DNA from 3 places in the Microbacterium pygmaeum genome. Region 2 is predicted to be linked to each of the others. Evidence: predicted binding sites of a transcription regulator. Region 2 holds the regulator's gene; each other region holds the start of a gene.

Evidence for each region. Region 2 encodes HrcA, which represses chaperone genes, less so after heat shock. Its sites were predicted from a motif close to TTNGCACTCGNNNNNNNCGAGTGCNAA; they were not measured.
Region 1: a site for HrcA is predicted at 4,810-4,836, ahead of groES (co-chaperone GroES). Genes of this name have one in related genera too.
Region 3: a site for HrcA is predicted at 5,225-5,251, ahead of BLT19_RS16495 (Hsp20/alpha crystallin family protein). Genes of this name have one in related genera too.

What each region holds. Positions count from the first base shown of each region.
Region 1 is NZ_LT629692.1:3,524,483-3,534,874, reverse strand. It holds gene BLT19_RS16920 (LuxR C-terminal-related transcriptional regulator) at 37-2,580, opposite strand; gene BLT19_RS16915 (Hsp70 family protein) at 2,599-4,587, opposite strand; gene groES (co-chaperone GroES) at 4,919-5,215, shown strand; gene rarD (EamA family transporter RarD) at 5,290-6,258, shown strand; gene BLT19_RS16900 (metal-sensitive transcriptional regulator) at 6,299-6,592, opposite strand; gene BLT19_RS16895 (heavy metal translocating P-type ATPase) at 6,589-8,856, opposite strand; gene BLT19_RS16890 (heavy-metal-associated domain-containing protein) at 8,856-9,068, opposite strand; gene BLT19_RS16885 (ABC transporter substrate-binding protein) at 9,306-10,392, shown strand, end outside.
Region 2 is NZ_LT629692.1:2,541,173-2,551,564, forward strand. It holds gene BLT19_RS12170 (ComEC/Rec2 family competence protein) at 1-400, shown strand, start outside; gene holA (DNA polymerase III subunit delta) at 410-1,444, shown strand; gene rpsT (30S ribosomal protein S20) at 1,495-1,755, opposite strand; gene BLT19_RS12185 (alpha/beta fold hydrolase) at 1,872-2,615, opposite strand; gene lepA (translation elongation factor 4) at 2,650-4,521, shown strand; gene BLT19_RS12195 (DUF1990 family protein) at 4,532-5,182, shown strand; gene hemW (radical SAM family heme chaperone HemW) at 5,193-6,404, shown strand; gene hrcA (heat-inducible transcriptional repressor HrcA) at 6,493-7,533, shown strand; gene dnaJ (molecular chaperone DnaJ) at 7,588-8,706, shown strand; gene BLT19_RS12215 (16S rRNA (uracil(1498)-N(3))-methyltransferase) at 8,708-9,439, shown strand; gene BLT19_RS12220 (HIT domain-containing protein) at 9,463-9,810, shown strand; gene BLT19_RS12225 (PhoH family protein) at 9,896-10,392, shown strand, end outside.
Region 3 is NZ_LT629692.1:3,445,898-3,456,289, forward strand. It holds gene BLT19_RS16465 (hypothetical protein) at 1-561, shown strand, start outside; gene BLT19_RS16470 (RNA polymerase sigma factor) at 947-1,537, opposite strand; gene BLT19_RS16475 (hypothetical protein) at 1,537-1,971, opposite strand; gene BLT19_RS16480 (IS481 family transposase) at 2,296-3,297, opposite strand; gene BLT19_RS16485 (hypothetical protein) at 3,402-3,740, shown strand; gene BLT19_RS16495 (Hsp20/alpha crystallin family protein) at 4,732-5,166, opposite strand; gene BLT19_RS16500 (DUF1905 domain-containing protein) at 5,379-5,645, opposite strand; gene BLT19_RS16505 (SRPBCC family protein) at 5,654-6,148, opposite strand; gene BLT19_RS16510 (ArsR/SmtB family transcription factor) at 6,145-6,471, opposite strand; gene glgX (glycogen debranching protein GlgX) at 6,564-8,645, opposite strand; gene BLT19_RS16520 (fatty acid desaturase family protein) at 9,152-10,243, shown strand; gene BLT19_RS17810 (hypothetical protein) at 10,293-10,392, opposite strand, start outside.

The DNA.
Region 1 (10,392 bases), 980 kb from region 2:
GGGGTTTCGAAGGGGGGTCTTGGGGGTCGACGCGGTTCATCGGCCACTCCTCTCCGGAATCGGCCCGGTCGCGGGCTGAAGAGCAACGCGAAGCTTGGCGATGAGGTCAGAGCGTGATGTCGCTCCCAGCCGTCGCCGGATGCTCGCGATGTGGTGCTCGGCCGTCCTCGGCGAGATGAAGATGGTCTCGCCGATCTCCGCATACGTCTTGCCCTGAATCACCAGGCGCGCGACGTCGACCTCGCGGTCGCTGAGCACGGAACCGTCGAGCGAAAGCGTTGCTTCGTCTTCAGAGGCGGACGTCGGAGTCCGGCCGGAATCCTGTGGATGCAGCTCCCGCGCGCGCGCCAGGAGGCGCGCGGACACCTTCCGGTCGGATGACTGGTTGGCTCCATACCCGGCGAGGCGCGCGGCGTCCCACGCGAGCCCGATCGCGGCCAAGTCCTGCGCGGCCTTCTCGACGGCATCGACGTCCGCGCTGCCGGCCAGAACCGAGCTCCACGTCCTCCCGGCGCTGGCCATCGTCGCCGCCACCGAACTCACGGGGGCGGCTTCCACGAGTGCACGGGCGTGCGAGCCGAGAGTGTCGGGGCGGTTCACGAGGATGCCGTGCTGGATACCCGACCATCTGAGCTGTGTCGCCCACACCGCCGGCGACCCGATCGATTCCACGATCGCGAGCGCCTTCGCGAACTGCGTGTCCGTGGCTGCGTCGTCACCGAGCCGTGCGGCAGCACTGACGAACTCAGCGAGCGGATGCAGCGTGAACAGGTCGACGTCGATTCGCTGCAGCGAGTCCCGGGCGCGGTCCCACGCCGACTTCAGGGCGGCGGTGTCCTCCCAGCGCCGGGCGATCGCCACCTGCAGCGCCTGCACCATCAGATCGTCGCGCGGAGATGGGTGCGGTGCGATCCGCATCGCATCGGCGAGAGCGTCACGCGTCTCGGCCGGCCGCACCCGCAGCATGGACACCCACGCCCGCCACAACAGCAGACGAGGACGCGCCCACTGCCCGCCTTGACCGGCTTCGAGGGCCGCCTCGATGACGGATCGGGCGGTGGTCAGATCACCCAGATTGATCGCCACGATCGTGGCGATCACCGCGGGGATCTCTGGAATCGGTGCGGAGCTGTGCGAAGACGAGTAGAGGTGCGAGGCGCGTACGAGGTCGGCGAGTGCCTCCTCCGCAGATCCGTGGCGCAACGAGGCGCGCAGTCCGCGTCCCAAGAGCTCCATTGCGACGTGCACGGTCGTCGGCGCTACGTCAGCACCCGTGTCGATGTCGGCATCGGCACCTGCGTCGCTCCGGCCGACGCCGATCTGCGCGATCAGCGCACGCGTGCGCGCATCCGCCGTGCTCGGCGGAATCGCGCGGTAGAACGCGCTTCCCATCTCCAGCATGCCGCGCGCCGACCATGTCGCGGCGCCCGTGTCGGCAAGTGCCGGGTCATCGCCCTGGCCGGACGACATCGCCGCATCCACCAGGAGCGCCGCCGAATCGAGATCTCCGCGCGCCCACGCAGCACGCGCGCGGTTGGCCGCGACGTCTGTCGCGGGCGTGCCGACGCTGACCGCCAGCGCGTACAGCTCCTCGGCACGGCGTGGATCCGAGTCCACCAGTGCGTCCGCGCTTGCCGCCAGCGCCGCACCGAGTCGTCGATCGTTGATCTGGGTCAGCCACTCGCCGTTGGTTCCGATGCCCGCACCGTTGACCCCCAGCTCCGTGATGTAGCCGACCAGCCGTCGCGTGGGAATCGCCGCGCGGACCGCCGAACGCACGACCGGCACAGTCTGCCCGTTCCGGAGCAGGAGACCCTCCGAATAGCCCTGCGCGATCAGGTCGTCCAACTGCTCAGCTCGATCGGACTCGCCGGTCGGAAGGATTTCATAGGCGTCGAAGCTCAAGGTCTCGATCGTCTGGCGAAGGTCGGCCGGGGCGGCATCGATCCTGTGGGCGATGCTCTGCTCGAGGATGCCGGCGAGCGACGCGTGTGTCGGATCATCAGCACAATCCCGGTCGTCGTGTGCGGAGATCGCTGCCGACACCAACCACGAGACCCCGCCGGTCAGCCGAAGGATGAGATCGAGGCATGTGGGTGACAGTTGCCGTTCATGGCTGTCGAGGTAGTCGAGCACATCCGATCGGGACACCTGCCCCAGAACGATCGCCGGCTGACTTCGCTCGAGACTCCGCGTGATGTCGGTCAGTGTCTGCGACTTCGGCCAGGGGCGGCCCGCGACGACGAGACCTGTGCTGGGGTCCTCTCCCCGTGCACGGATGCGGCGCAAGGTCTTCTCGTCGAGTAGATGCACGTCATCAACCAGAAGGACATGCGCACTCGGCATCGCTTCGAGGTCGGTGTCGGCACGAAACAGTGTCCAAGGCGTGTCGTGCTCGTCGAGCAGGAACTGGAGTCGGCGCAGCACGGCAGTCTTTCCTGCCCTAGCGTTGCCGGAGATCACGATGCGAGCGATCCCGGCATCGATGGCCGCCGCATCGAGCGCTGAGGCAGCGAGGTTCGCGCCGGTGAAGTACGTGACGTCGACGAAGGCGCCCCGTGGGCGGGCAGCGGTAGGCATGGTGCTCAGGCGCAGGGGTCAGACGGCCGGGTGAGCGGGGACGGGCCCGGACCCGCGCGCCGCTGGAGGGCTGTCCACGTCGGATCCGCCGTCGACGTCGGTAGCGCCGCCATCGACGTCGACGCTCGTGATGTCGACGCTGCCGTCGGTGGTGGTCCCGTCGGTGGTGGTCCCGTCGGTGGTGGTCCCGTCGGTGGTGGTCCCGTCGGTGGTGGTGCCGTCGGTGGTGGTGCCGTCGGTGGTGGTCCCGTCGGTGGTGGTCCCGTCGGTGGTGGTCCCGTCGGTGGTGGTCCCGTCGGTGGTGGTCCCGTCGGTGGTGGTCCCGTCGGTGGTGGTCCCGTCGGTGCTGGTGCCGTCAGTGTCCTCGCCCCCGCCTGTGGGTGTCGGGGTCTGCGTCTCGCTCGGGGTCGGCTTCGGTGTCGGCTTGGGTGACGGCGAGTCGTTGGAGGGCGTCGGCTTCGCCGACGGCTTGGCCGGGTCGGAGATCGTCTTGACGTTCGTCGTCTCGCGCGTCTCGGTCGTCTTCTGCGGCGCGCGACGCTGCGTTGCGGGTGAGCGGCTGTCAGTCTGCTCCTGCGGCGCGGACTCGGCGACCGGACCGGGGACGGCAGACGCCGGCGCGGGCGGAGCCGCCACCGTGGGGTTCACCTTCGACCAGTCGACCAACGGCTTGACGGTGCTGGCAGTCGGCGTGAAGAAGAAACCGGACCCTGCGGTGAAGGTGCTTCCGAACACGATTGCGCCGGCGATGAGGACCGCGCCGCCCGCAAGGGCGAGGGTGTGGACCTTGCCGGTCTTCGGGGCGGCGGCGTTGACGGGCGCGGCGAGGGTGGCGACAGCGCCGGCCGGCTGGAAGAGCTCCAGCGCTGCATCTCCGGCAGGCTCGATGAGCGCCAGCTCCGACCCCACGCCGAGATCGCGATCGTTGTGACGCACCAGCCCGGTCAGCGCTGCGCCGAGCGCGATGGATGACTTCGGATCGGCGTCGATCGCCGTCGGCCGGTCGAAGCGCTCGGAGAGTTTCTGGGTCACCAGTGGGATGCGCGAGGAACCGCCGATGAGAAGGATGCACTCGATGTCGTCGCCGTCGACGCCGCCTTCCTCGAGCGCGTCGTCGAGCGCGTTGATGGTCTTCTCGAGCGACGGATCGATCATCGACTCGAATTCGGACCGCGTCAGACGGATACGCGCGCTGCGCGTGGGCAGCAGGACGGGGATGGTGGCATCCGAGTCGAAAGAGAGCGCCTCCTTCGCGTCGACGCATTCGCGGCGAAGCTGGGCCAGCGCGAGCCGCGTGTCGGGATCGGCCGGGTCGAGGCCGATGACCTTCGCGGACTGCAGCACGTGCCGCAGAACGGCGTCATCGAAGTCGGCGCCGCCCAGATTGTCGATGCCGACGGGGTTCCCGACGAGGGCGAACGCGCCAGAGGCGTCCTTGCGGAGAAGGACGGCGTCGAACGTGCCGCCGCCGAGGTCGTAGACGGCGAGCGTCTGGCCGACGGCCAGGGGGCGGTAGAACTCGTAGCTGCGGGCTGCGGCTTCCGGCTCGGAGATGAGCTCCACCTCGCCCACACCTTCGACCTCGAGCGCGGCGAGGATGAGGCCCAGCCGATGGGGCCCCCACGTGGCGGGATGCGTGAGCGTGATCGAGTCGGGACGGGCGCCTTCACGTTCCGTGACCTGCTCCACGACCATCGCAACGGTGTGCGCGTACAGCTGTTCTGCGGGGATCGATCGACCCGCCACGACGAGCGGAATCTCGTCGCCCACGCTTCGTTTGAACTCTCGGATGAGACGGTCCGGCTGCGCGACACCGCGGCGCTCAGCGGCATCGCCGACCAGGAGTTGTCCGTCCTCCGCAACGAAGACGACCGTCGACACGCTGTCGCTGCGTCGACCCAACGCGAACGGCGTCGTGAGGATGCTGCCGTCTGCCGCGAGTCTGGCTGTGGCGGCCGCGACGCGGCTCGTCCCCACATCGACCGCAAGGTGGTACTGCTCGTTCATGCGTATAGCCCCCGAACTCTTTGCGCGGGCCCCGTTACCCCGCGCAGCAGACAGACTTCGTCGTCCTGTAATGCGACTACCGTCCCCATGAAGTGGTAGAAGCTGGCTGCTCTCCGATGATACAACTCACGCCATGTTTCTGGGAGGTTTCTCAGAAATGGACCCGTGCGATTTGTTCGGAGCGGCCGCGCGATCGGATTGCACGTCGACGGACGTCACGTTCTGGCACTCACGTTGCATGAGTGCCAGCCCTTCCCTAGACTGGAATTAGCACTCTCAGGTGGAGTTTGCTAATCCAGTCTTGAAGTTTCAAGGAAAGCAGAGGTAGACCGTGTCGGTTTCCATCAAGCCGCTCGAGGACCGCATCGTCATCCGTCAGGTCGAGGCAGAGCAGACCACCGCGAGCGGTCTGGTCATCCCGGACACCGCCAAGGAGAAGCCCCAGGAGGGCGAGGTCGTGGCGGTCGGCCCCGGTCGCATCGACGACAACGGCAACCGTGTTCCGCTCGATGTCGCCGTGGGCGACCGCGTGCTGTACAGCAAGTACGGCGGCACCGAGGTGAAGTTCGGCGCTGACGAGTTCCTCGTGCTGTCGGCTCGCGACGTGCTGGCCGTCGTCGTCCGCTAGGACTTCGCGCACCATTCCAACAGGGCCCGGATGCTTCGGCATCCGGGCCCTGTTGCGCGCTCTACGCTGGGGGAGTGACCCGTGATCCATCCGCAGCCCAGGCCGCGGCATCCGGCACACCCGATCCGGCGCGAGAGCGCGCCCTCGGCGGGGTCTACGCGTTCAGCGCGTACTTCCTCTGGGGATTCCTCCCGCTCTACTTCCTGCTCCTCCTGCCCGTCGGGCCCTTCGAGCTGGTCGCGTGGCGCATCCTGCTGTCGCTGGTGTTCTGCATCATCCTGCTGACGGTGCTGCGGGGCTGGGGTCGCCTCGTCGCGATCATCACGCAGCCGCGACTGCTGATGTGGACGGCGCTCGCCGGTGGCCTCATCTACATCAACTGGCAGGTCTTCATCCTCGCCGCCCTGACCGGGCACATCATCGAGACCAGCCTCGGGTACTTCATGAACCCGATCGTGACGGTCCTGCTCGGAGTCTTCATCCTGCGCGAACGGCTGCGCCTGACGCAGTGGCTCGCGCTCGGGCTGGCTGCCGCGGCCGTCATCGTGATCGTCATCGGATACGGCGCGTTCCCCTGGATCGCGCTGAGCCTGGCGTTCTCGTTCGGCCTGTACGGCTTCGTCAAGAAGCGCATCGGACCGTCCGTGGACGCCGTGAGCGGCTTGACGCTGGAGTCCGCGTGGCTGGTGCCCGTGGCGAGCGTCCTGCTGATCGTCGTCGCCTCGACCACGGGCCTGGAGATGGGACAGAACGGACCGCTGCACACGCTGCTTCTGAGCCTCGTGGGCGTCGTCACGGCCATTCCGCTGCTGCTGTTCGCGGCCGGAGCCCGACGATCGAGCCTGACGACCATGGGACTGCTGCAGTTCGTCGCGCCGATCCTGCAGTTCATCATCGGCGCATGGCTCCTCGGCGAGGAGATGTCGCCGGCGCGCTGGATCGGGTTCGCCCTGGTGTGGCTGGCGCTGACGATCCTGTCCGTCGACTCGATCCGCCACGCACGCAAAGCCCGCGGGGTGTCGGACGTGGGCGAACTGGTCTGAGCCCGTTCGTGCCGCGGAGCCGGGGTGTGCGGGGCTTCGGCTAGCGCACCAGCCGCGCGATCGCGGCCGTCGCCTCGGCGATCTTCGCGTCGGCCTCGTCGCCGCCCAGGCGCGCCGCGTCCACGACGCAGTGCCGCAGGTGGTCATCGAGCAGCCCGATCGCGACGGCCTCCAGCGCGCTGGTCAGCGCGCTGATCTGGGTGAGGATGTCGATGCAGTACTTCTCGTCCTCGACCATGCCGCGCACGCCGCGGGCCTGGCCCTCGATCCGCTTGAGGCGATTGAGGTACTTGTCCTTCTCGGTGATGTAGCCGTGCGAGGCGTGATCGGTCATGCGGACTCCAGACTCTTGAAACGCCGCAGGCGCAGGCTGTTGCCGACGACGAAGACGCTGGACAGCGCCATCGCCGCACCGGCGATCATCGGGTTGAGCAGGCCGAGCGCCGCCAGCGGGATCGCCGCGACGTTGTACGCGAACGCCCAGAACAGGTTGACGCGGATGGTGCCGAACGTCCGTCGCGACAGCCGGACGGCGTCGGCGGCGCTGCGCAGATCGCCGCGGACGAGGGTGATGTCGGATGCCTCGATCGCCGCATCCGCTCCGGTGCCCATCGCCAGGCCGAGGTCGGCCTGGGCGAGCGCGGCGGCGTCGTTGACGCCGTCGCCGACCATCGCCACCACGCGCCCCTTCGACTGCAGCGCACGGATCGCCTCGAGCTTGCCGGCGGGAAGCACGCCGGCCAGGACCCCGTCGATGCCGACCTCGTCCGCGACGCGGCGGGCGACCGTCTCGTTGTCGCCGGTCAGCAGCACGGGTTCCAGGCCGAGCGCCCGGAATCGGCCGACCGCCTCCCGGCTCGTCGGCTTGATCGCGTCCGCCACGACGAGCAGGCCGCGTGCGGCGCCGTCCCAGGCCACGAGGACCACTGTGGAGCCGGATGCCTCGGCATCCGCCTTCGCGGAGGCGAGCTCCGGAGGCAGGTGGATCGCCCAGTCGGCCAACAGCGATTCACGCCCCACGACGACCGCGTGGCCGTCGACCATTCCCGAGACACCCAGCCCGGGCGTCGCGGCGAACGATCCGACGGGCGGCAGGTCGCCGACCTCCTTCGTGGCGGTGACGGCGATGGCGCGGGCGATCGGATGCTCGGAGGCATCCTCCACCGCCCCGGCGAGGCGCAGCAGTTCAGCGCGCGCTGCCGCGGCATCCGCCTGCTCGTCGGTGAGGATCACGTCGACCACGCTCATCCGGCCCGTCGTCACCGTCCCGGTCTTGTCGAGGACGATCGTGTCGACGGCGCGGGTCGATTCGAGCACCTCCGGTCCGCGGATCAGGATGCCCAACTGGGCGCCCCGCCCGGTTCCGACCAGCAGCGCGGTCGGTGTCGCGAGTCCGAGGGCGCACGGGCACGCGATGATCAGGACCGCGACGGCGGCGGTGAACGCGGCCGCGGCCGGGAAGCCGAGGAGCAGCCACGCCGCCAGGGTGAGGACGGCGATTCCCAGCACGATCGGGACGAAGACGCCCGAGATGCGGTCGGCGAGACGCTGCACGTCGGCCTTGCCCGACTGGGCCTCCTCGACGAGGCGCGCCATCTGGGCGAGCTGCGTGTCCTGACCGACGCGCGTCGCGCGCACCACGAGGCGACCGCCGACATCGACCGTCGCCCCGACCACCGCGTCGCTCGCGCCGACCTCGACGGGCACCGATTCGCCGGTCACCATCGACATGTCCACCGCGGAGGTGCCGGAGACCACGACTCCGTCGGTGGCGATCTTCTCTCCGGGCCGCACGACGAACTCGTCGCCGACCTTCAGTGCCGAGACCGGCACGCGGGTTTCGATGCCACCGCGCAGGACGGCCACGTCCTTGGCGCCGAGTTCGAGCAGCGCCCGCAGGGCGGCACCGGCGCGGCGCTTGGAGCGCAGCTCGAAGTACCGGCCCGCCAGCACGAACATCGTGACGCCGGCCGCGACCTCCAGATAGATGTCGTCCGCGCCCTCGGAGGGCTGGATCGTCCACTCGAAGGCGTGCATCATGCCCGGCATGCCCGCGCCTCCGAGGAAGAGGGCGTACAGCGACCACAGGAACGCGGCCGAGACGCCGATGGAGATGAGTGTGTCCATCGTGGCGGCGCCGTGGCGCAGGTTCAGCCAGGCGGCGCGGTGGAACGGCCAGGCCGCCCACACGACGACGGGCGCTGCCAGGGTGAGCGAAAGCCACTGCCAGTACTCGAACTGCAGGACGGGGATCATCGCGAGCAGGATCACCGGCACGGCCAGGACGACGGCACCGATCAGCCGCTGGCGCAGCGATGTCAGCTCGCGGTCCTCGGGCTCGGGCCCGCTGGAGGGATCGGCTGCCGGGGGAGCCGGAAGGACGGCGGTGTAGCCGGTCTTCTCGACCTCGTCGATGAGCAGTCGGGCATCGAAGCCGTCGGGGGCGGTCACGGTCGCCTTCTCAGTGGCGTAGTTCACCGAAGCCGTCACGCCGTCGAGCCGGTTCAGCTTCTTCTCGATGCGGTTCGCGCAGGAGGCGCAGGTCATTCCGCCGATCTCGAGCTCGATGCGCGAGTTCGGCAGCACCGCGGCATCCATCAGCAGCGCACCGCCTCGTACCCCGCCTCGTCCACGGCGGCCAGGACATCTGCTTCGGGCAGCGGCTCGGCGGAGGTGATGACGAGGATGCCGTCGGCTGCGCTCACAGCCACCGATTCGACGCCCGCGAGCTTGCTCACTTCGCCCCGCACCGCCGCTTCGCAGTGTCCGCAGGACATTCCCGTCACCCGGTACTCGTCGATCGCCGCCATCACCCACACCTTCCGTTCGATACCCCTAGGGGGTAGGTCGCCGAGTGAAACGCTATACCCGCGAAGGGTATTCCGGGCCGCTTCGCCGAATTACGGGCGTCGTCTCCGTTGGTAACGATTGGGTCGCGTTACAAACCGTTAACGAACGGCAACATTCGCGAGACCGCTACCGGTTTAGGTTTAGTGCACTGGACAGGCGCCCGAGTCTGCCCGCGTTCATACACAGCAAGGAGCACCATGAGCGTCTTTTCCCGAGGCAACGCCTCCCGCTCGCGCCTGCGGACGGTGATCGGCGGTATCGCCGTCGCCGGAGTCAGCGCGCTCGTCTTGGCCGGATGTTCCGGCGGCGGCGGCACGGCAGACCCCTCCACCTCCTCCGGTCCGAGCGAGGAACTCACCCTCAAGATCGGCACCGTTCTGCCTCAGACCGGCAGCCTCGCCTTCCTCGGCCCGCCCGAGGAAGCCGGCGTGCAGCTGGCCGTGAACGAGGTCAACGAGGCCGGCGCCGGCATCACCGTCGACGCCACGTTCGGCGACTCGGGTGACGCCGACAACAAGGCCTTCGAGACCACGGTCCCGAAGCTCCAGAGCGAAGGCGTCTCCGCCATGATCGGCGCGGCGTCGTCGGGTGTGTCGAAGCTGTTCCTCGACAGCAACGTCTCCGAGGGCATCATCACCTTCTCGCCCGCGAACACCTCGCCGGACTTCACGACGTGGGATGACAACAACCTCTACTGGCGCACCGCTCCCAGCGACCTGCTGCAGGGTGAGGTGCTCGGCAACCTGGTCGCCGAGGACGGTCACAAGAACATCGCGATCATCTACCAGAACGACGCCTACGGCACCGGTCTGTACGGTGTCGTCAAGGAGGTCTTCGAGGCTTCCGGTGGAACCGTCGTCGCCGACGCGTCCTACAACGACGGCGACACCTCGTTCGACGCGCAGGTCGCGACCGTGACGGCTGCGAACCCGGACGCGATCGTGCTGATCACGTTCGACCAGTTCGCGACCATCGCGCCGCTGCTGGTGAATGCCGGCCAGTCCGCCGAGAACTTCTACCTGGTCGACGGAAACCTCAAGCAGTGGGGCACCGACGTGTCGGTCAGCCTCGAGGGCGCCAAGGGCACCACGCCCGGACCCGTGCTCGCGGACGACTTCCAGGAGCGCCTGAACGACGCCTGGACCGCTGAGGGCAACTCGGACCTCGAGGACTTCTCGTACGCAGCGGAGTCCTATGACGCCGTGATCCTGCTCGCCCTGGCTTCGCTGGCCGCCGGTTCGACCGACGCCGCTGACATCGCCGAGAAGCTGCAGGAAGTCTCCG
Region 2 (10,392 bases):
GGTCGGCGGAGGCGGCATCCCGTCATCACTCTTCCTCGGCGACCTGTCCGCCTCACCCCAGCGCGCACTCGGTGCCGCCGCGATCCTCGAGCCGTCATACGACCTCGTCAAGGTCGCGCATCACGGCAGTGCGGATCAGGATCCACGGTTCTACCAGGACATCGATCCCTCGATCGCGCTGATCACCGTCGGCACCGACAACGACTACGGGCACCCTCGGGACGAAACACTCGCGCTGCTGTCGGCAGCGGGCGCCCGCATCGCACGGACGGACCGCGAGGGCATGATCGCGGTGTGGCGCGCCGCCGACGGCGTCGCCCTCTGGCGCGAACGGGAGAACGTCTCGACGGAGCAGTCCGAGCAGGGTGCTGCGGACGATCGGGTCGGAGGCGATCGATAGGCTGACGGGATGGCCACGACCGCGCGACGCACGCCCGCCAAGACGCGCTCCGCGATTCCACAGCTGTCCTGGCGCGCGCCGCAGCCGGCGCCGATCGTGCTGATCTCGGGCCCGGAGGAAGTCTGCGCCGAGCGCGCGACCGCGGGCCTGCGCGAGTACTTGCGTGCCGAGGACCCCAGCCTCGAAGTCTCCGACGTCCGAGCCGACGACTATGCCGCCGGCACCCTCTTGGGCGTCACGGCGCCGTCATTGTTCGGCGAGCCGCGGCTCGTGCGGGTCAGTGGCGTCGAGAAGTGCTCCGACACGTTCCTGACCGAGGCGGTGTCCTACCTCTCGCACCCGCAGGAGGGTGCCACCGTGGTGCTGCGCCATACCGGCGCGAGTGTGCGCGGCAAGAAGCTCCTCGACGCGATCCGCGCAGGGGAGGGCGGGGGAGTCGAGATCGCCTGCCCCGCCATCAAGCGCGATTCCGATCGCTTCGACTTCGCCGCGGGGGAGTTCTCCACCGCACGCAAGCGCATCGCACCGGCCGCGCTGCGCACGCTCGTCTCCGCCTTCGCCGACGATCTGACCGAACTCGCGGCGGCCTGCCAGCAGCTGATCTCCGACGTGCCCGGCGACATCGGCGAGCAGACGGTGGAGCGGTATTACGGCGGTCGGGTCGAGACCTCGGCGTTCACTGTGGCCGACACCGCGATCGCGGGGCGCTACGGCGATGCGCTGATCGCGCTGCGCCACGCGCTCTCCTCGGGTGCCGACCCGGTGCCGCTGGTGGCCGCAATCGCATCGAAGCTGCGCACCATGGCCCGGGTGGCCGGGCATCGGGAGTCCTCCGGCGCGCTCGCGGCCCGCCTCGGGCTCAAGGACTGGCAGGTCGACCGTGCGCGCCGAGATCTGGTCGGGTGGTCGGACGCGACGCTGGGGATGGCGATCCAGGCGGCTGCGCGAGCGGACGTCGATGTGAAGGGCGGTTCGCGCGACAGCGTGTTCGCGCTCGAGCGACTGATCACCGTGATCGCCACCAAAGCGCCGTTCGGCGGCTAGGAAACACGAAAGCCCGTCCCTTTCGGGACGGGCTTCCGAAGCGTCGGTGCTCAGAGCGCCGCGACCTGCTTCGCGATGGCCGACTTGCGGTTCGCGGCCTGGTTCTCGTGGATGACGCCCTTGCTGACGGCCTTGTCGAGCTTCTTGGTCGCCTTCGCGAGCGACGCCTCCGCAGCGGCCTTGTCGCCCGCGGCGATGGCCTCGCGGGTGCGACGCACCTCGGTGCGCAGCTCGCTCTTGACGGCCTTGTTCCGCTCGTTGGCCTTCTCGTTGGTCTTGTTGCGCTTGATCTGCGACTTGATGTTTGCCACGGTTGTCGTCGGTCTTTCGTTCGGAGTGGTTGATATGAAGTGCCGGCGAACAGAAGAGGGCTGTCATCCGGCGGTCGTGCGGAGGCGATCCACACGCAAGCCAATCACCGAGTCTATCAGGAATCGCGCGGCTGCCCCGCCTGGCGGCCGCCCACGGTCGCCAGTGCCACGCCGAGGACCGCGTTGAAGACGCGAGGGCGCATCACGGTCACGTGGTGCGTGGTCCGGGGCACCACGATCAGCTCGGCATGCCGGGCCACCCGGAGGAAGAGGCGCTCGTTGACCCGCAGCTGGTCGAATTGCCCGTTCACGAACCACAGCGGCACCTCGATGCGGCGCAGCGCGGTGAGCAGGTCGAGGGCGGAGAGGCTGCGCAGGGCGACGTGCTGCGCGTCCAGGGCGTAGCCGCCCGCCCCGAAGTCCGGACGCGTCTCGTCGGGGAGGATGCGGTCGAGCATCCGATCCGTGAGCCACATGCCGCGATCGGGGAGGGCGTCGAATCCGCGCGTGAGCGCGCGGTAGGCGTGCAGCCCGGCGCCGCGCGGGATCGATGTGCAGGATGCCGCGATGAACGCGTCCACCGGCGGAGGCTCCCGACCACCGGCGTACTCGATGCACAGGAGCCCGCCCATGGAATGGCCGGCCAGAACCACGGGCCCTCGGGTCGCGGCATCCCGCACCGCCTCATCGATCGTCTGCAACGCCGAGGCGAGCGTGAATGTCTCGCGCATCCGGCTGCCGTGCCCGGGCAGATCGACGGCGACGACTCCGGCTCCGCGTGCACGCAGATACTCGACCTGCGCGCGCCACATGCTCGCGGACGTCCGGATGCCGTGCACCATGACCACCTGCACGACCATTCGCCCAGGATATGGCCCGTAGAATCGACCGGATATGTCACCCCGCGCCCTCACGCCCCTCGAGCCGTCCGCGACACCGCCCGAGCAGATCCGCAACTTCTGCATCATCGCCCACATCGACCACGGCAAGTCGACCCTGGCCGACCGCATGCTGCAGATCACCGGCGTCGTCTCCGACCGCGATATGCGCGCGCAGTACCTGGATCGCATGGACATCGAGCGCGAGCGGGGCATCACGATCAAGAGCCAGGCGGTGCGGATGCCGTGGGCGGGCCCTTCGGTGAGCGCAGGGACGGCGAACACCTACGCGCTGAACATGATCGACACGCCCGGCCACGTCGACTTCACCTACGAGGTGAGCAGGTCGCTCGCTGCGTGCGAAGGCGCGATCCTGCTGGTGGATGCCGCGCAGGGCATCGAGGCGCAGACCCTGGCCAACCTCTACCTGGCGCTCGAGAACGATCTGCACATCATCCCCGTGCTGAACAAGATCGACCTGCCGGCCGCCGACCCCGACAAGTACAGCCGCGAACTCGCGAGCCTCATCGGCGGCAAGCCGGAGGACGTGCTGCGGGTCAGCGGCAAGACCGGCATGGGCGTCGAAGAGCTCCTCGACCAGGTCGTGGCGCAGATCCCTCCGCCGCAGGGCGACCCTGCCGCGCCCACGCGGGCGATGATCTTCGACTCGGTCTACGACTCCTACCGCGGGGTCATCACGTACGTCCGCATGATCGACGGCACCCTCAGCCCGCGCGAGCGGATCCAGATGATGTCCACCCGCGCCGTGCACGACCTGCTCGAGATCGGCGTCTCCTCGCCGGAGCCCACACCGACCAAGGGCCTCGGCGTCGGCGAGGTCGGCTACCTCATCACCGGCGTGAAGGACGTCCGCCAGTCCAAGGTCGGCGATACGGTCACCAGTGCCGCGAAGCCCTCGAAGGAGGCGCTGCCCGGCTACACCGATCCGAAGCCGATGGTGTTCTCGGGTCTGTATCCCATCGACGGCAGCGACTACCCGGTGCTGCGCGAGGCGCTGGACAAGCTCAAGCTGTCGGATGCCTCACTGAACTACGAGCCGGAGACCTCGGTGGCGCTCGGGTTCGGCTTCCGCTGCGGGTTCCTCGGTCTGCTGCACCTGGAGATCGTGACGGAGCGTCTGGAGCGCGAGTTCGGCCTGGACCTCATCTCGACCGCGCCGTCGGTGACGTACGAGGTCACGACCGACGACCGCAAGAGCTTCACGGTGACCAATCCGAGTGAGTTCCCCTCCGGGACGAAGATCGCCAGCGTCACCGAGCCGATGGTCAAGGCCGCGATCCTCGCGCCCAAGGACTACGTCGGCACGATCATGGAGCTGTGCCAGTCCCGGCGCGGCACCCTGCTGGGGATGGAGTATCTCGGCGAGGACCGGGTCGAGATCCGCTACACGATGCCGCTCGGCGAGATCGTCTTCGACTTCTTCGACAACCTGAAGTCCAAGACCGCCGGCTACGCATCGCTGGACTACGAGCCCAGCGGCGACCAGGAGGCCGATCTCGTCAAGGTCGACATCCTGCTGCAGGGCGAGCCGGTCGATGCGTTCAGCGCGATCGTGCACCGCGATAAGGCCTACGCCTACGGGGTGCTCATGACGGAGCGCCTCAAGAAGCTGATTCCGCGGCAGCAGTTCGAGGTGCCGATCCAGGCTGCCATCGGTGCCCGGATCATCGCGCGCGAGTCGATCCGCGCGATGCGCAAGGACGTCTTGGCCAAATGCTACGGCGGCGACATCACCCGCAAGCGCAAGCTGCTGGAGAAGCAGAAGGAGGGCAAGAAGCGCATGAAGATGGTCGGCCGCGTGGAAGTGCCCCAGGAGGCGTTCATCGCCGCGCTGTCCGGGGATACCGAGAAAAAGGACGCCAAGTAGGCTGGTTCTCATGCGCCGCGGGACGTTCAGGGACGAGACGGTCGACTACGCCGCTGTCGGAGCGACGCAGGCGCCCGATCTGATGCAGTACCCGCCGGAGCGCAGCCTGCCGGCTCAGGAATCCTGGCGTCTGGGCAGCGGCGAGTCGCGATTCCGCACGGCTGGAGACGCACTGCTGTCGTGGTCCGCCCTGCGCGGCGCGGGACTGGAGCTCAGCGACGTGCGCCCGGCATCGGGTCCGATGTACTCCGGCGTCAGCTTCGACGCGGAGGGCAATCCGCTCGCACCGAGCAAGCTCGAGGCCGATCAGCGATTCGATTCCGACGGCACCCCGTACGTCGGAGCGGGAACCACGGTGCACGTCGCCGGGCGAGTGCGAGGACTGCGGGCTGATGCCGAATTGCGGGTGATCTTCGCCGTCGAGGAGCCGCGTCGCATCGGCTTCGCCCTCGGCACCGTCGGCGGGTCCGTGGTCAGCGGGGAGGAGTCGTTCATGATCGAGTGGTACGAGAACGACGAGGTCTGGTTCACCGTCCGCGCCTTCGACGCGCCGACCGCATTTCTCTACCGCGTCTTCCCGGGCCTGGTCCGTCGACGCAGACGAGAGCTGTTCACCCGCTACCTGCGCGCCATCTCGCCGCTGTACACGACGCCGGCTTGAGCACGCGCTGATGGGCTCCGCACTCCCGCTCGGCGAGCCCGCACCGGCCGACGGTTCCCTCGACGTGGCCGTCGACCAGGCGACACCCTTCGGCGTCTACCTGCACGTGCCGTTCTGCCGCGTGCGATGCGGATACTGCGACTTCAACACGTACACGGCGACCGAGTTGCGTGGCACCAGACAGGACCAGTACGCCGACACTCTCCTCCAGGAGGTGGCTCTCTCACGGAGGGTCCTGTCGGTCGCGGGCCCGCTTCGACCGGCACGGACGGTGTTCTTCGGCGGCGGAACCCCGACGCTGCTGCCGGCCGGCGACCTCGCCCGCATGCTCGAGGGGATCCGCTCGACCTTCGGGATCGCGGTCGGCGCGGAGATCACCGTCGAGGCGAACCCGGACACCGTCACCGATGAGGTGGCGGCCGAGCTCGCGGCATCCGGCGTCACCCGCCTGTCGATCGGCATGCAGTCGGCAGTGCCGCACGTCCTGGCGGCCCTGGATCGCACCCACGATCCCGCGAACGTCCGCACCGCGGTGGCCGCGGCGCGGACTGCGGGCCTGGATGTGAGCCTCGATCTGATCTACGGAGCGCCGGGGGAGTCCCTCGACGACTGGCGAGCATCGCTGGAGACGGCGATCAGCCTCGCGCCGGATCACGTCTCCGCCTACGCGCTGATCATCGAGCAGGGCACGAGGCTCGCCCGCCAGATCTCGCGGGGGGAGGTGCCCGCACCCGACGACGACCTGCAGGCCGACATGTACGAGCTGGCCGACGGGCTCCTCGGGGAGGCCGGCTACGACTGGTATGAGGTGTCGAACTGGGCGCGCACGCCCGCGCAGCGATCGCAGCACAACCTCGCCTACTGGCAGGGCAGCGACTGGTGGGGGTACGGCCCCGGAGCGCACAGCCACATCGCCGGCTTGCGCTTCTGGAACGTCAAGCACCCCGCCGCCTACGCGCAGCGGCTCGCCGCCGGCGAGTCGCCCGGTGCCGCGCGCGAGCGGCCCGACCAGGCCGCGCGCACGCTCGAGAGCGTGCTGCTGCGCACACGGATTCGCGAGGGGCTGCCCACCGCGGAACTCCTCGGGTCAGGGCGGCACGCGGTCGCAGCGCTCATCGCCGACGGGTTGATCGAGGGCGCCGAGGCGGTTCGCGGTCGCGTCGTCCTGACGCTCCGCGGACGACTCCTCGCCGATGCGGTCGTGCGGGCACTCACCGACTGAGCGTCCTCCGGCCGTGTCCGAGCCGATCCGGTAGAATTGGCACTCAGTTCGTGAGAGTGCCAACGGTTCGATGCGCGGAGGAGGCGAGATGGTCACCGATCGGGGTCTGCAGGTCCTGCGGGCGATCGTGCAGGACTTCGTCGACACGCGCGAGCCGGTCGGCAGCAAGGCGATCGTCGAACGCCACGCGTTCGGGGTCTCCGCCGCCACGATCCGCAACGACATGGCACTCCTCGAGGATGAAGAGCTGATCGCCGCGCCGCACACCTCGTCGGGTCGCGTGCCCACCGACAAGGGGTATCGCGTGTTCGTCGACCACCTCGCCGAGGTCCGGCCGCTCTCACCCGCCCAGCGCACGGCGATCGCGGCGTTCCTGGACGGTCCCTCCGATCTGGACGACGTCCTGGCCCGCACCGTGCGGGCCCTGACCCAGCTGACCGGCCAGGTCGCGATCGTGCAGTACCCGTCGTTCGCGCGCGCGAACGTCTCCCACGTCGAGCTCGTCCAACTGGGCGGCGGCCGGATGCTGGTGATCGTCGTCACCGACACCGGACGCGTCTCCCAGCGCCTGGCGATCGTCCGCGAGGAGTTCGACGAGGACGACCTGGCGCGGATGCGCGCCGACATCGCCGCGCTGCTGGTCGGCCTGCCCGTCCGCGAGGGGGTGCAGCGCGTCCAGGAGCACCTCGGCTCCGAGGAGCGCACGCCGTCGGCGCGCGAGGCGGCCACGGCGATCATCGCTCGGATCGTGGCCGAAGAGCTCGAGGAGTTCCGTCAGGACCGCCTCGTCATGGCGGGATCGGCCAACCTCGCCCGCCGCGAATCGGACTTCCGCGGCAGCATCTACCCGCTGCTGGAGGCCATCGAGGAGCAGGTCACCCTGCTCAAGCTCATGGGCGAGATGGTCGCCGACGATCAAGGACTCGCCTCCAGCATCGGGCGCGAGAACGACGCCTTCGGGCTCGGCGAGGCAACGGTTCTGGCCAGCGACTACGACGCGACGGGCTCGCGGGCGCGCGTTGGGCTGCTCGGCCCCACCCGGATGGACTATCCCACCAACTTCGCGGCGGTCCGTGCCGTCGCGCGCTATCTCACCCGGATGCTCGACGACGACGAGAGTGCCCGCTGACGCGGCATCCGTGTTCACACGATCCCGCGCTCGACGCGGGCAGGAAGGCGATTTGTGGCTGACCACTACGAGGTCCTCGGCGTCGCTCGCGACGCGAGTTCCGAAGAGATCAAGAAGGCGTATCGACGTCTCGCGCGTCAACTGCACCCGGATGTCAATCCCGGTGAGGATGCCTCGGAGCGCTTCAAGCTCGTCACGCACGCGTACGACGTCCTGAGCGATCCGGATCAGCGCGCCCGCTACGACATGGGCGGCGATTCCCCGTTCGGCGGGGCCGGCGGGCAGGGCGGCTTCGGCGGCTTCGGCGACATCTTCGAGACGTTCTTCGGCGCCGCCGGCGGACAACGGGCGGGACGCCCGCGGTCGCGGCGCGAGCGCGGACAGGACGCGCTCGTGCGCGTCACCCTCGATCTCAAGGACGTCGTGTTCGGCGTCCATCGGGACCTCGACGTCGACACGGCCGTGCTGTGCGAGACGTGTCAGGGATCGTGCTGCCAGCCGGGCACCTCGCCGGTCACCTGCGACATCTGCCACGGCGCCGGAAACGTCCAGCGGACGGTGCGCAGCCTCCTGGGCAACGTCGTCACCAGCCAGCCGTGCGGTTCGTGCCAGGGCTACGGCACCACGATCCCGTACCCGTGCGCGACCTGCCAGGGGCAGGGGCGCGTGCGCGCTCGCCGCACCGTCTCGATCGACATCCCGGCCGGCGTCGAGACCGGCCTGCGCCTGCAGCTGCCCGGTTCCGGCGAGGTCGGACCGGCCGGCGGACCGAACGGCGACCTCTACATCGAGGTCACCGTGTCGCCGCACGAGGAGTTCAGCCGCGACGGCGACGATCTCCTGGCGACCCTCGAGGTATCGATGTCGGACGCGATCCTCGGCACGACCACGACGATCGAGTCACTGGACGGCCCCGTCGACCTCGAACTGCGCGCCGGCGTGCAGGGCGGTGATGTGCTGACCATCAAGAACCGCGGCATCACGCCGCTGCGCGGCACGCAGCGCGGAGACCTCCGCGTCGGCGTGCACGTGGTCACCCCGACCCGGCTGGATGCTCGGGAGCGTGCGCTCATCGAAGACTTCGCCAAGCGCACGAAGGCCCCCGCGCCGCGCCTCGCGGAGTTCCACCAGGGACTGTTCGCGAAGCTGCGGGACCGCTTCCGGAACAGCTGAGATGCCCCTGCACTTCCTCCTGGACCACCCGGCATCGGCGAGCGTCGGCGACGATGTCGTGCTCACCGGGACGGAGGCGCACCACGCGGCGACCGTGCGTCGCGTGCGCGTCGGCGAGGAGGTCACCGTGGGGGACGGGCGGGGCACCTGGCTGACCGGCGAGTGCACGGCGGTCGGCCCGCGCGAGGTCGTGGTCCGCGTCACCGGCAGGGCCGACGTTCCGCCACCGTCTCCTCGGCTCGTGCTGGTGCAGGCCCTCGCCAAGGGCGATCGGGACGAGTTGGCCGTCCAGGCCGCGACCGAACTCGGCGTCGATGAGATCATCCCGTGGCAGGCTGCGCGCAGCGTCTCCCGCTGGGACGCGGCCAAAGCCGACAAGGGCCGAGCGCGGTGGGCGGGCATCGTGCGCGAGGCCGCCAAGCAGGCCCACCGGGCGTGGCTGCCGGACGTGTCACCACTGGTGTCCACGAAAGCGCTGACCGCACGGGCCGCCGCATCCCGGATGCTCGTCCTGGAGCCCACGGCGACCGAGGCCCTCACCGCACTCGATCTGACCGCAGCCGAAGAGGTCGTCCTGGTGATCGGCCCGGAGGGCGGGATCACGCCGGACGAGCTCGCGGCGCTCGCCGGCGCCGGTGCCACCGCGGCCCGACTCGGCGACACCGTGCTTCGCACCTCCACCGCCGGTCCCGCGGCGGTGGCGATCGCCAGCGCCGCCCTGGGCCGCTGGTGAGCGCTCGTCGATAGACTGGCCCGATGAGCGAGCCCTCGATCTTCACCCGCATCCTGGACGGCGAGATCCCCTCGGAGATCATCGCCGAGACCGAGAACGTCTTCGCCATCCGCGACATCGCGCCCAAGGCGCCGGTGCATCTGCTCGTGATCCCCAAGACGGGGGAGTACCGCAACGTGGTCGAACTCGCCGCCGGCGACCCGAGCCTGCTGGCCGAGGTCGTCGGGCTCGCGAACACCGTCGCGGCGGAACACGCGGACGGGGACTTCCGACTCGTCTTCAACACCGGCGCCGGTGCCGGGCAGACGGTCTTCCACGTGCACGCCCACGTCCTCGCCGGCGAGCTGACGGAGGCGAGCCTCGGTGCCTGAGCGACCCGGCGCCTCCGCGGCATCCGATCCCTCTTCCGCCCCAGGCGGCGCCGTCGTCGAACGCGTGTACGCCGACGGCGTCGCCATGGTGCAGCTGCTCGGTCCGCAGGACCGTCTGCTGCGCGTGGTCGAGAAGGAGCATCCCGGCGTGGACGTCCACGTCCGGGGGAACGAGATCACCCTCTCCGGGAGCGCGGCCGACGTCGCCGCCGCCCGGGTGCTCGTCGACGAGCTGCTGGCGATGACGAAGGCGGGCCAGAATCTCGGCCCGTCCGACGTGTCCTCCTCCAACAAGATCCTGCGCAGCGAGGGCGGTCCGCGGCCCTCCGAGGTGCTCGGCGAGGCCATCCTCTCCTCGCGAGGCAAAGTCATCCGCCCGAAGACGCTCGGACAGAAGGCGTACGTCGATGCGATCGAGGAGAACACGATCGTGTTCGGCATCGGACCGGCCGGCACCGGCAAGACGTACCTCGCGATGGCCAAGGCCGTCCAGGCGCTGCAGCGCAAGGAGGTCAGCCGCATCATCCTGACCCGCCCGGCGGTGGAGGCCGGTGAACGGCTCGGCTTCCTTCCGGGAACCCT
Region 3 (10,392 bases), 900 kb from region 2:
CTCTACGTGTTCACGGGTTCCGACAACATCGTGACCACGACGGATATCGTCGAGGCGACGATCGAGCAGGCGTTGGAGTCTGCGCTGGCAATGTCCAATGGTGATGAGTATCTCTGGTCGCTGGCGCTTGTCGAGACTGACGCCCGAGGCATGCGCGGACTGATCTGGTTGTCGGGCATGGACTACAACGACCCGCCGACCACAGCCTGGGAGTGGCAGCGGCGCCGACAGATGCAGGACCGGTACCTCATGGCGAAGAGTCGACGTGGCCCGGCACCCGTCCTTCCGAACGGGCTTCGGCTAATCCGCGTGTTCCCTGAATGGGTCAGTGGATGGCCGCTGTGGGAGAACCACACCGACGAGTACCGGCTCACCGGACCGAGCCTGGGCCTGTCACCCGAGCTCAGCGACGCCCTGTTCAACTGGAACGAAGCGTGGCTGAATCGACAAGAAGACGACCCGCTTCCCCCCGGCTGGGAGGACGAGGGACAGCGACTCGTTCTCGAACTGCGCAGCGCGCTGCACGGAGTCGCGGAGGTACGTCCCGACTTCCTTCGATGACGTATTTTCACGCCCGAACGGTCTGCGATCAGGACGAAAAGCCGCATGGAGCCAGCGGCCAACAATGACACGGCTGCGAAGAATCAGGTGCGATGTGCCACCCTCGCTGTGCGTTAGTCGGTGGCGCCACGTCCCGATTGCCCAAATCCACCAACCAAGGAGAACGCGACCAAATCCGATAACAATGGCTACCGCCGCGACAAACCCCAATCCCGCAATCACCCACGTCTTGCGAGCATCACCCACCAGGCGCCGACTCTACCCACCGGCCGTTGGTCGAAGGATGTTCGCTCAGCGACCGGCTTCCGGGCACGACGTGCGAGATCGATCCTCACCGTCGAACTGAGTCACCTCTTCAACGTCGCGGCACTCCGCTGATGTATGACTAGGGAGCCATCAGGGGAAATGAGCTTGCGAAAGTTGCAGGTCGACTTTCGGGATCATCGTCGCGATCCAGCTGCTTTTCGAGGCGCCTGAGTGCTCGGGTGTAGCGAGTTCGCGCGGTGGATGCGTTGATGGACAGGATCCGCGCGGCCCCTGCGATGCTGAAGCCGTCCCAGTGGACGAGCAGCAGCAGCTCCCGAGAGCGATCATCGAGCGCACGTACGGCTTGTCGGATCGCTTCGGACCTGAACTCCTCCTCGACTACTGTGTCGGCCCCGTTCTGTGGCGGTGCGGACGCTCGGAGATGGTCGCGCAGTCCATCCGCTAGGGCGAGTTGTTTTGCGGCGTAGCGGTAGTGCTCACGGAGGACGTTGCGCGCGATACCGAAGCACCACATTCTCGCGTCCTGTTCTGTGGTGGGAAGCCGGCTCGCTTTTTCCCACACGGCCAGCAGCACGCGCCCCAGCATGTCGGCGGCATCTTCTGGATGGGTGACGCGTCGCCGGAAGTAGCGGAGAAGGTCGTCGGCATTGTCCTCCACGACGAGCTCCACCCAATCGCGGAGTGCCGGCGGGATGTTCCGCCCGCCCATCAGTGAAGCTTTCCCTGGCAGTCGGTGACGCTGCTCTCGATAAGCCCTTCGCGATCGTCTCGCAGATGATCCGGTATCGCCTCCTCGATCTCATGGGCGATTGCGATGCTCAAGGACATCTCGTCGCGGCGCTGTTGCGTGTCCACGTCCAGGCCGCCGTCACGACCGGGAACGAACGGGTTGGCGATCGCGTGCTCGTAGACGCCCTGACCGATATCAGTCCAGTCGTGGTTTGCCACGAATGTGGCGAGCTGCTTGTCTGATTCCGTGCGATCAGCCGGATCGCCGTAGTAGACGCCGTATCGGCAGCTCACCTCAATGCCTGTGTCCGTCGTGTAGGTGATTGGGATCAGCGCGTCGGCGTCGACCAGCATGCCGTCAATTCCGAATTGGTTGAGCGGGATCACCACGGCCGCTCCTGTCAGAGCGACCATCCCTGCGATGCTAAGGGGAATCAGCGTACGGCGACGTTTCCACAATGGCGCGGACGAAGGCGAGTCACTCGCGACTTCGGCTTGCACCCCCACAGCCGTGCTGCGCACCAGAGCTCTAAGTCTCGCGTCTTCGCCGTGACCTATCGGGTCGGCGGCCGCCAGCTCGGACTGGAGTGAATGCTTCATCATGGGCTCCTCATCATCTTCAAACAGGACATGACGGGAGCGCACGAAAGCGTCTCAAAGAAGCAGTACGTCGTGCGATCGCGAGGCTCTGATGCTGTGTCAGATGGGAACCGCCTTACGGGCGCTGGCGACTGTTCGCTAGCTGTATTTCCCCGTGACGTTGTGAACGCGTTCTGAGGGGGTCTTTCCGCCGATGCCGGTGTGGGGTCTGTGGTGATTGTAGTGATGCAGCCAGGTCTCGTAAGCGGCTTCTCGTTCGGTCTCGCCGGTATAGGGCTTCGCGTAGGCCCATTCGGTGGCGAGGGTGCGGTTGAAGCGCTCGACTTTCCCGTTGGTCTGCGGCCGATAGGGCTTGGTCCACTTATGTTTCACGTTCGCGCCCAGCGCGGCCGCGAACGCGTGCGATCGGTAGCAGGCGCCGTTGTCTGTCATCACGGCGGTGACGGTCACGCCGAGGTCGGCGAAGAACGCGTTCGCACGGATCCAGAACGCGGCGGCGGTCTCCTTGCGTTCGTCGTCGAGGATCTCCGAGTACGCGACCCTCGAGTGGTCGTCGACGGCGTGGTGCAAGTATCGGTAACCGCGGGAGCCCGCAGCGCCTTGGCGAGCGGCACGATCTCTCGCGACCCCGGCGTGGCGGTCTTGCGTTGATCCACGCCCGTGGGCCCGCCACCCGCCGCCGTCAGGGATCCGGCCCTGCTTCTTCACGTCCACGTGCACCAGCTGGCCCGGTGCTGCCACCTCGTAGCGTTTCGGCGGTGGCTTGCGGACGGAGAGGCCGATGGCTTGGTCGACGGTCACGAGCTTCGGCATCCGATACCGGTCGAGCACCCGGCCGACCGTCGAGCGGTGCAGTCGCAGGTGATACGCGATCCGGTGCGGACCCCAGCGGCGGGTGAACCGTAACGACACGATCCGCCGCTCCGTCTTCCGCGGCAACCGGTTCGGCGACGACGTGGGGCGCGAGCTGCGATCCGTCAACGGCAGACCGGCCCGATACCGGTCCACCCATCGCTTCGCCGTCGCCGGCGAGCACTGGAACCGCTCCGCCGCCCGCCGCAACGACCAGCCCCGATCCACGACGAGAACAACCAAACGACGACGCCCCATCGGCGTCAAGGGCGCGTTAGCGTGAGTCACGAAGACCTCCGTGGTCAGGATGCGAGTGTGGTAACCCACATCCTTCCCGGAGGTCTTCGCCTACCTCACCCGTTCACAACGTCACGGGGAAATACAGCTAGCGAGTGCGTCCGGTGCCGCTTGCCTCTACCATCGCGGCGAACGCTCAGCGCCGGATCGGGCACGTTCGGTCGACTACTCCGGCCGGCGGAAAGCCCTCTCCGAAGCAGCGGGAGATCGCAGAACACCAGCGCGCGCTCGCCGAGCAGCTCGTTAGGGCGGCAGAAGCGGCGACGGCTTACCGGAACACACAAGTTCACTACCGCGACCAGTACTACGCCGAACTCGAGGCTCTGGAGCCTGACGAGAGGCTGCGCGACGCTATTGAGGCAGCCCAAAAGTCGAATAGTCAGCGCGGCCTGATCGCGGCATGGCGCGATACCGCAAAGAAGCGAACCTCGTAACGATCGTCAATGTCTATCGCACGCTGACCATGCGATATCCGAGCCCTACCGACGAGGATGCGCACGAACGCGTCGCAGATGAGCCGCGTGCTCGTCGAATCGCACCAAGATCATCGACCCGCTTCACGTGCACACCATCGAGACTTCGTTCCACCAACCACACCGTTGATGAGACGTTCGCTCGAATGCCCACTTTCTGCCCACATTTTGCCCACACTTCTCGAGATTGGGCGTGACTCATCGGCATCGATGAGACCTCGAGATCCGCGGAATTCCGCGGTTTTCGCGGCTATGTGGCTCAGTCAGATCTCCTCAGCGCGGTTCGACTCCCGCCGTCGCGTCCACTCTTCGCGGGTTCTCCATTCCTGATCAAGTGCTCTTTCAGATTCAGCAACACTTCTCCGCAGGGCCGGGGCTGGGAATGCGCCCGGCCTTCAGGCAACTTCACAAAGAGGCGCACACTCAGGAGTGGGATCTTCGCGCGGACAACGGGCAGGTGATCGCGACTGGCTTCGACCGGGGCCACGTCGATGAGATCATCTGTCGCCGGATGGCAGACCGGATCATCGGTGGCATCTACGCGCATTCGGATAAGCGCATCCACCGAGGGTTCTCATGAGTGTGCGGCCTCCCGCCGTTCCCCCGAGAGCGCCCCTCCGCGCTGGAGGAGACCGCACACTGAGGAGTCGTTCGGAGGCATGTGTGGAACGGATTCCCGCGAACGGTCTTGTCCACCGTTCGGGGGACAGACGTGCGCACAGCGAAAACATAGAGTTGTGCGTGGCAGAACCCGCTGCAGCGAAAACACCGAGACCCCAGCGCCCGGTGGCGCGTAGTGGAAGAGAACCCCCGACCCTCCCCAGCGGTCGGGGGTTCTGCCGTTCAACGGAGGGGCGTCCGCTGAACAAAGGACAGCCAACCGAGGCGACCGTTCGGGGGTTCCTGGTGACGCGGGTGTGCGGACACCATCTTCCTGAGTCGCGCAGCCGCGTCAGCTGGTCAGCGTCTTCTGGGAATCAGTGCTCGCCGATGCGGCGTGTACTTCGATCTTCCGCGGCTTGGCCTTCTCGCTCACGGGGAGCACCACACTGAGGACACCGTTGTCGTAGCTGGCGGAGATGCCTGTGATGTCCACGCCTTCCCCGATACTGAACTGGCGCAGGTAGCTGCCGCCCGGGCGTTCCTGAACCAGCCACTTCCCGACGTGTCCGGTGTCTGCGGTGCGCTGCGCACGAATGGTCAGCAGTTGACCGTCGACATCGACATCAACCGTCCCCGGGTCCACGCCCGGCAGATCAGCGTTCAGGACATAGCGATCAGCGTCCCGGTAGAGATCAACCGGCATCACCCGCGGTCCGGGGCGGGCTCCGAGCAGGCCAGACGCGAGTCGGTCGAGCTCGGCGAAGGGGTCAAGAGTCACTGCCATGATGATGATTCCTTCCAGTCTCTCAGAGTTGAGTCCCCATGACTCAACTACAGAAAGATTAGCACTCACATGACTTGAGTGCTAAGTCCCTGAATCTGAGAAATCGCTGGAAACAGCCGGCGGTGGTGTGCGCACCAGACGATGCCGGAGTACGCCAGAGACAACGTCAAGCGTCGGCGCCCGGCGCCGGGCCCCGCAACCGAGCGCGCGACTCACGCGCCGATGATCGTGACCCGCACGGTGTCGCCCGCGGTCTTGCCGATCTCATTCAGAATTGCCTGCTTGACCGGAAGCATGTGCCGACCGCGATAGGGCAGCAGTGAGGTCAGCGTGATGACGCCGTCGATGTCTGCCCGGACCCTCACGGCTTTGCCGGTCCCGAGGATCTCCGGGGAGCCCTCCACGATCGCGCAGGTCCACCGGTGCGGACCCATGTCACCGACGAGGACGGTCGAGAAGGTGTGCTCGAGAGCTTCCATGTCAGCGCTCAGCGGCCCGCCAGCGCGAAGTAGGCGGAGCTGAGTTCACGCCAGCGCTGCACCCAGTCCGTCGGTTCCGTCCCGTTGACGTGCGCGTGCAGGTCTTCTGCGTGGGCCTGCCACCCAGCGCCATGATCGGCGTACTCGGCGAGGGGCAGCCCTCGCTCCTCGATGATGAGCCTCGTGCCGGCGCCGTCCGGGCTGAGCTGCGCTTCCATCACGGTTGCGGGCTCCCCGGGCCGCTGCGTGCGCACACGGAGGAGACGTGGCGCCGCGCAGACTTCGACCACCCCGGTGCCGGTCCACCCGCTGGTGAAGGTGGCACGGAACTCGCCGCCGACACGCAGGTCACCGTCGACCTCCGCGATCCAGTGCGCAAGTCGTTCAGGATCCGTGATCGCATCCCACAGATCGTCGATACCGGTCGCGTACACGTCTTCGACGCGGACCACTCCCAGACCGTTCTCCTCACGCAGCTGACCGAGCAGCACTTGTGCACTCATCTCTTCGACCTTTCGTTCTTCTTGCCCCTGCTGATTTCTGTGTGCAGGGCGTCGATCCGCTGCATCCACACCTCTCGATACGGCGCCAGCCAGTCATCCAGCTCGACGAGGGGATCGGTACGCAGCGAATAGATCCGCCGTTGACCGTCCGCAAGGACGTCGACGAGTCCTGCCTCCCGAAGGATCCGAAGGTGCCGAGACACACCCGGCCGCGCTATGGGCACGAGTTCGGCCAGTTCGTTCACCGTTGCTGGCCGACGACTGAGCGCGTCCAGGAACGTGCGGCGGTGAGGATCGCCGATCGCGACGAGGAGTTCATCCATGCTTGAAGGGTACCGCAAAGTGTACGTACACGTCAAGGTACATACACTCCCAGCGGAGGTCGTGGGGCGTCCGCCCACGCCTCAAGGAGACTTCACACCTGGGATTCGTCGTGCGATCCCAGCGCGGTCGCATGACGCGACCGGAGCAATGTGAACGATGCCTCCATCACGGTGAGCGTCGAGACTTCTCCGGAAACCGTCTGCGCCTCATCGCTGGACAGGGCGAGCTCCCACTCCTGACCGGGAGCGGAGGGAACGCTGAACTCCACGCCGTTCTCGGCGGCGTTGATCAGGAGCGCGAAGGAGTCCGCCCCCGGATGCTGCAGGAGGAACGCGATCGACCGGGCGTCGGGGTTGTCCCAATCCTCGGCAGCGAACTCCTCTCCATCTGATCGAACGACGCTGACGGTGTCCTGCGCGTCCTCGGCGTCCGCGGCCTGACGGAACCAGGTCGGCCGGAGCGCCAGGTTGTCTCGGCGCAGCGCGAGCAGCGCCTTCGTGAAGTCGCGCAGGCTCTGATCGGCGTGCTTCCAGTCGAACCATGAGATCTCGTTGTCCTGGCAGTAGGCGTTGTTGTTACCGCCCTGCGTACGACCCATCTCATCCCCACCCAGGATCATCGGCACACCGGCTGACAGCAGCAGGGTTGCGAGGAGGTTACGGCGTTTGCGGTCCCGTCGTGCGTTGACCGCTTCGTCCTCGGTGGGGCCCTCCGCTCCCCCGTTCGAGGACTTGTTGTCGCTCTCCCCGTCGTTGTTGTCTTCTCCGTTGGCGGCGTTGTGCTTGTCGTTGTACGAGGTCAGGTCGGCCAGCGTGAACCCGTCGTGCGCCGTGATGAAGTTCACGCTCGAGAGCGGGGAGCGGCGATCCGCCTCGTAGACGTCCGGGGAGCCCAGAATGCGCTGCGAGACCGTGCCGAGCACGGCATCCTTCCCGTTCCAGAAGTCACGGACATCGTCACGGAACTTCCCGTTCCATTCGGACCAGTCGGCGGGGAAACCGCCCACCTGGTAGCCGGCCGTGTCCCACGGCTCGGCGATCATCTTGACGGGGGCGAGCACGGGGTCCTGCTGGATCAGGGTCAGGAAGGCGCTGTGCAATTCGGCATCGCCGCCCTGTCGCGTCAGCGTGGTGGCGAGATCGAATCGGAACCCGTCGACGTGCATCTCTGTCACCCAGTACCGGAGGGAGTCCATGATCAGCCCGAGTGCGGCGGGGTGCCCCACATTGAGGCTGTTCCCTGTTCCGGTCGTGTCGAAGTAGTTGGCCTCGTCGCCCTCGACGAGGCGGTAGTAGGCCTCATTGTCGATGCCTTTGAACGACAGCGTCGGGCCCATGTGATTGCCCTCGGCTGTGTGGTTGTAGACCACATCGAGGATCACCTCGAGTCCGGCCGCGTGCAGCGCCTTCACGAGCCCCTTGAACTCGGCGACCTGTCCGCCGCCGTCGCCGGCAGCGGCGTAGTCGCCGTGGGGAGCGAAGAAGCCGATGGAGTTGTAGCCCCAGTAATTGCGCAGGCCCTTCTCCTCGAGGTGGCTGTCCTGCACGAACTGGTGCACCGGAAGCAGCTCGATCGCAGTGACGCCCAGGTCCTTCAGGTATTCGATCGATGCCGGCTCGGCCAACCCCGCGTACGTGCCGCGGAGGTGCTCTGGGATGTCCGGGTGCAGCTTGGTGAATCCCTTCACATGCGTCTCATAGATCACGGTCTCCGCCAGAGGGATCGATGGCGACGCATCATCGCCCCAGTCGAAGGCGGGGTCGGTGATCACGCAGCGGGGGACGGATGCCGCGGAGTCTTCGTCGTTGCGCAGCTCCGGGTTGCCCATGTCGTGCGCGAAGACGGCTTGCGACCATGAGTACTCGCCTTCGATCGCGGTGGCATGCGGGTCGAGGAGCAGTTTGTGGACGTTGTGCCTCAGGCCGCGCTCAGGCTCCCACGGTCCGTCCACGCGAATGCCGTAGCGGGTGCCCACTTCCGCGTCCGGCACGAACCCGTAGAAGACGTGCCCGGCCCGTTCGGTCAGCGGGATCCGGGTCTCGGCGCCCGCTTCGTCGAACGTGCACACGTATACGGCATCCGCCGTCTCCGAGTAGATCGCGAAGTTGACGGAACCGTCGACGAAGCTGACGCCGAGCGGATACGGCAGCGGGCGGGGGTGCGCAGCGGACAAGGGAACTCCTTCGAATGCCGGCCGCGTGCACAGATCTGCGGAGCGCGGCCACGGACGGGCGTGTACTTTCTACCGGCCGAAGATGAGTTCTCGGGACGCTTGCCAAACCGGGGCGAGTATGCGCGGGGCAGGCCGTCCTCGCGAAGTGACGCTCCCTCCCACCCGAAGGTGAGAGGGAGCGCGATGTGAAGTCACCCCAGGGGGCGACGCAAGGTCCGGCCGACAGGACCGGGGTTGGGTTGGGGCGATCCTATGTCGGCATCCTGCGACGGACAACGTTCAGTTTCCGACGCGGGCCGTGACCCTCGAGCCCATTCACGTGAGGCTCGGGGTGTCCCGCGTTTCCTCTGCTGGGGGGCATGAGGAGCGCGGGACATCACGCTGGGTGCAACTTCGCCCGCGCCAACCCTCGACGCTCCCGTGCGGAGTAGAGTCACCAATGGATGACCGGGACCCCGTCGTTCCCGCGAGACACATTCGTCTCGCCAACGACGAAGGGGTCACCGATGGCCGACACACTCCGCGGATCCGCGATTCGACCCGTCCGATCGACCACTCCGAAACTCGCGAACGACTTCACAGCGTTGGCGCAGACGGTGACCGCCAGTGGGCTCATGCGTCGGCGCTACGGCTACTACTGGACGAAGCTGCTCGCCGCCCCCCTCGTGCTCGCGGGGATGGTGCTCGTCTTCATCTGGATCGGCGATTCGTGGTGGCAGCTGGTCACAGCCGCCGTGTTCGCGGTCGTGTTCACACAGATCGCCATGCTCGGCCACGACGCAGCGCATCGCCAGATCTTCCGGTCCGGCAGATGGAACGACTGGACCTCACTCGTGATCGGCAATCTCCTGGTCGGAATGAGCTACGGCTGGTGGCAGCACAAGCACACCAGGCACCATGCCAACCCGAACAAGATCGACTCCGATCCCGACATCGAGCTGCCGGTGATCTCGTTCACGCCCGATCAGGCAGCGAGACGACGCAGCGGCCCACTGGGGTGGCTGATGGCGCATCAGGGGCTGTTCTTCTTCCCCATCCTGTTGCTGGAGGGCCTGTCGCTCCACGCATCCGGCGTGCACCGTGTGATCTCACGCGAGCCGATGCGACGCCGACCGGCGGAGATCGCGTTCCTCACCGTGCGGATCGTGGGCTTCCTCGTGCTGGTGTTCCTGGTCCTCTCCCCCGGAATCGCCTTCGCTTTCCTCGGGGTCCAGCTCGGCCTCTTCGGCGTGTACATGGGCATGGCGTTCGCGCCAAACCACAAGGGCATGCCCATCGTTCCCGCGGACGTGAAGATCGACTTCCTGCGCCGGCAGGTGCTCATGAGTCGCAACATCCGCGGCAGCCGGCTGCTGGACACCGCCATGGGCGGCCTCAACTACCAGATCGAGCACCATCTGTTCCCGTCGATGCCGCGGCCGCACTTGCGAGCAGCGTCCACGATCATCGAGGCCTACTGTCGCGAGCGCGGTGTGACGTACACCGAGACGGGGTTGTGGCAGTCGTACGGCATCGTCGTCCGCTACATCAACCGGGTCGGACTCGGTGAGCGCGACCCGTTCGAATGCCCGCTGCTGCAGCAGAGACAGACGGGCTGATCGAACGGATGCCGCGCTGTCCGACGGCCTCGCGGCCGCTCCGGGGCCGTCAGGGGTGAGTCAACGCCGGCCGGTCGGGGAAGTCATCCCCGTCCCCGGACTCGGCCTGAGCCGCATCCTCGCGCACGTCGTCGGTCACCGCATCCGTC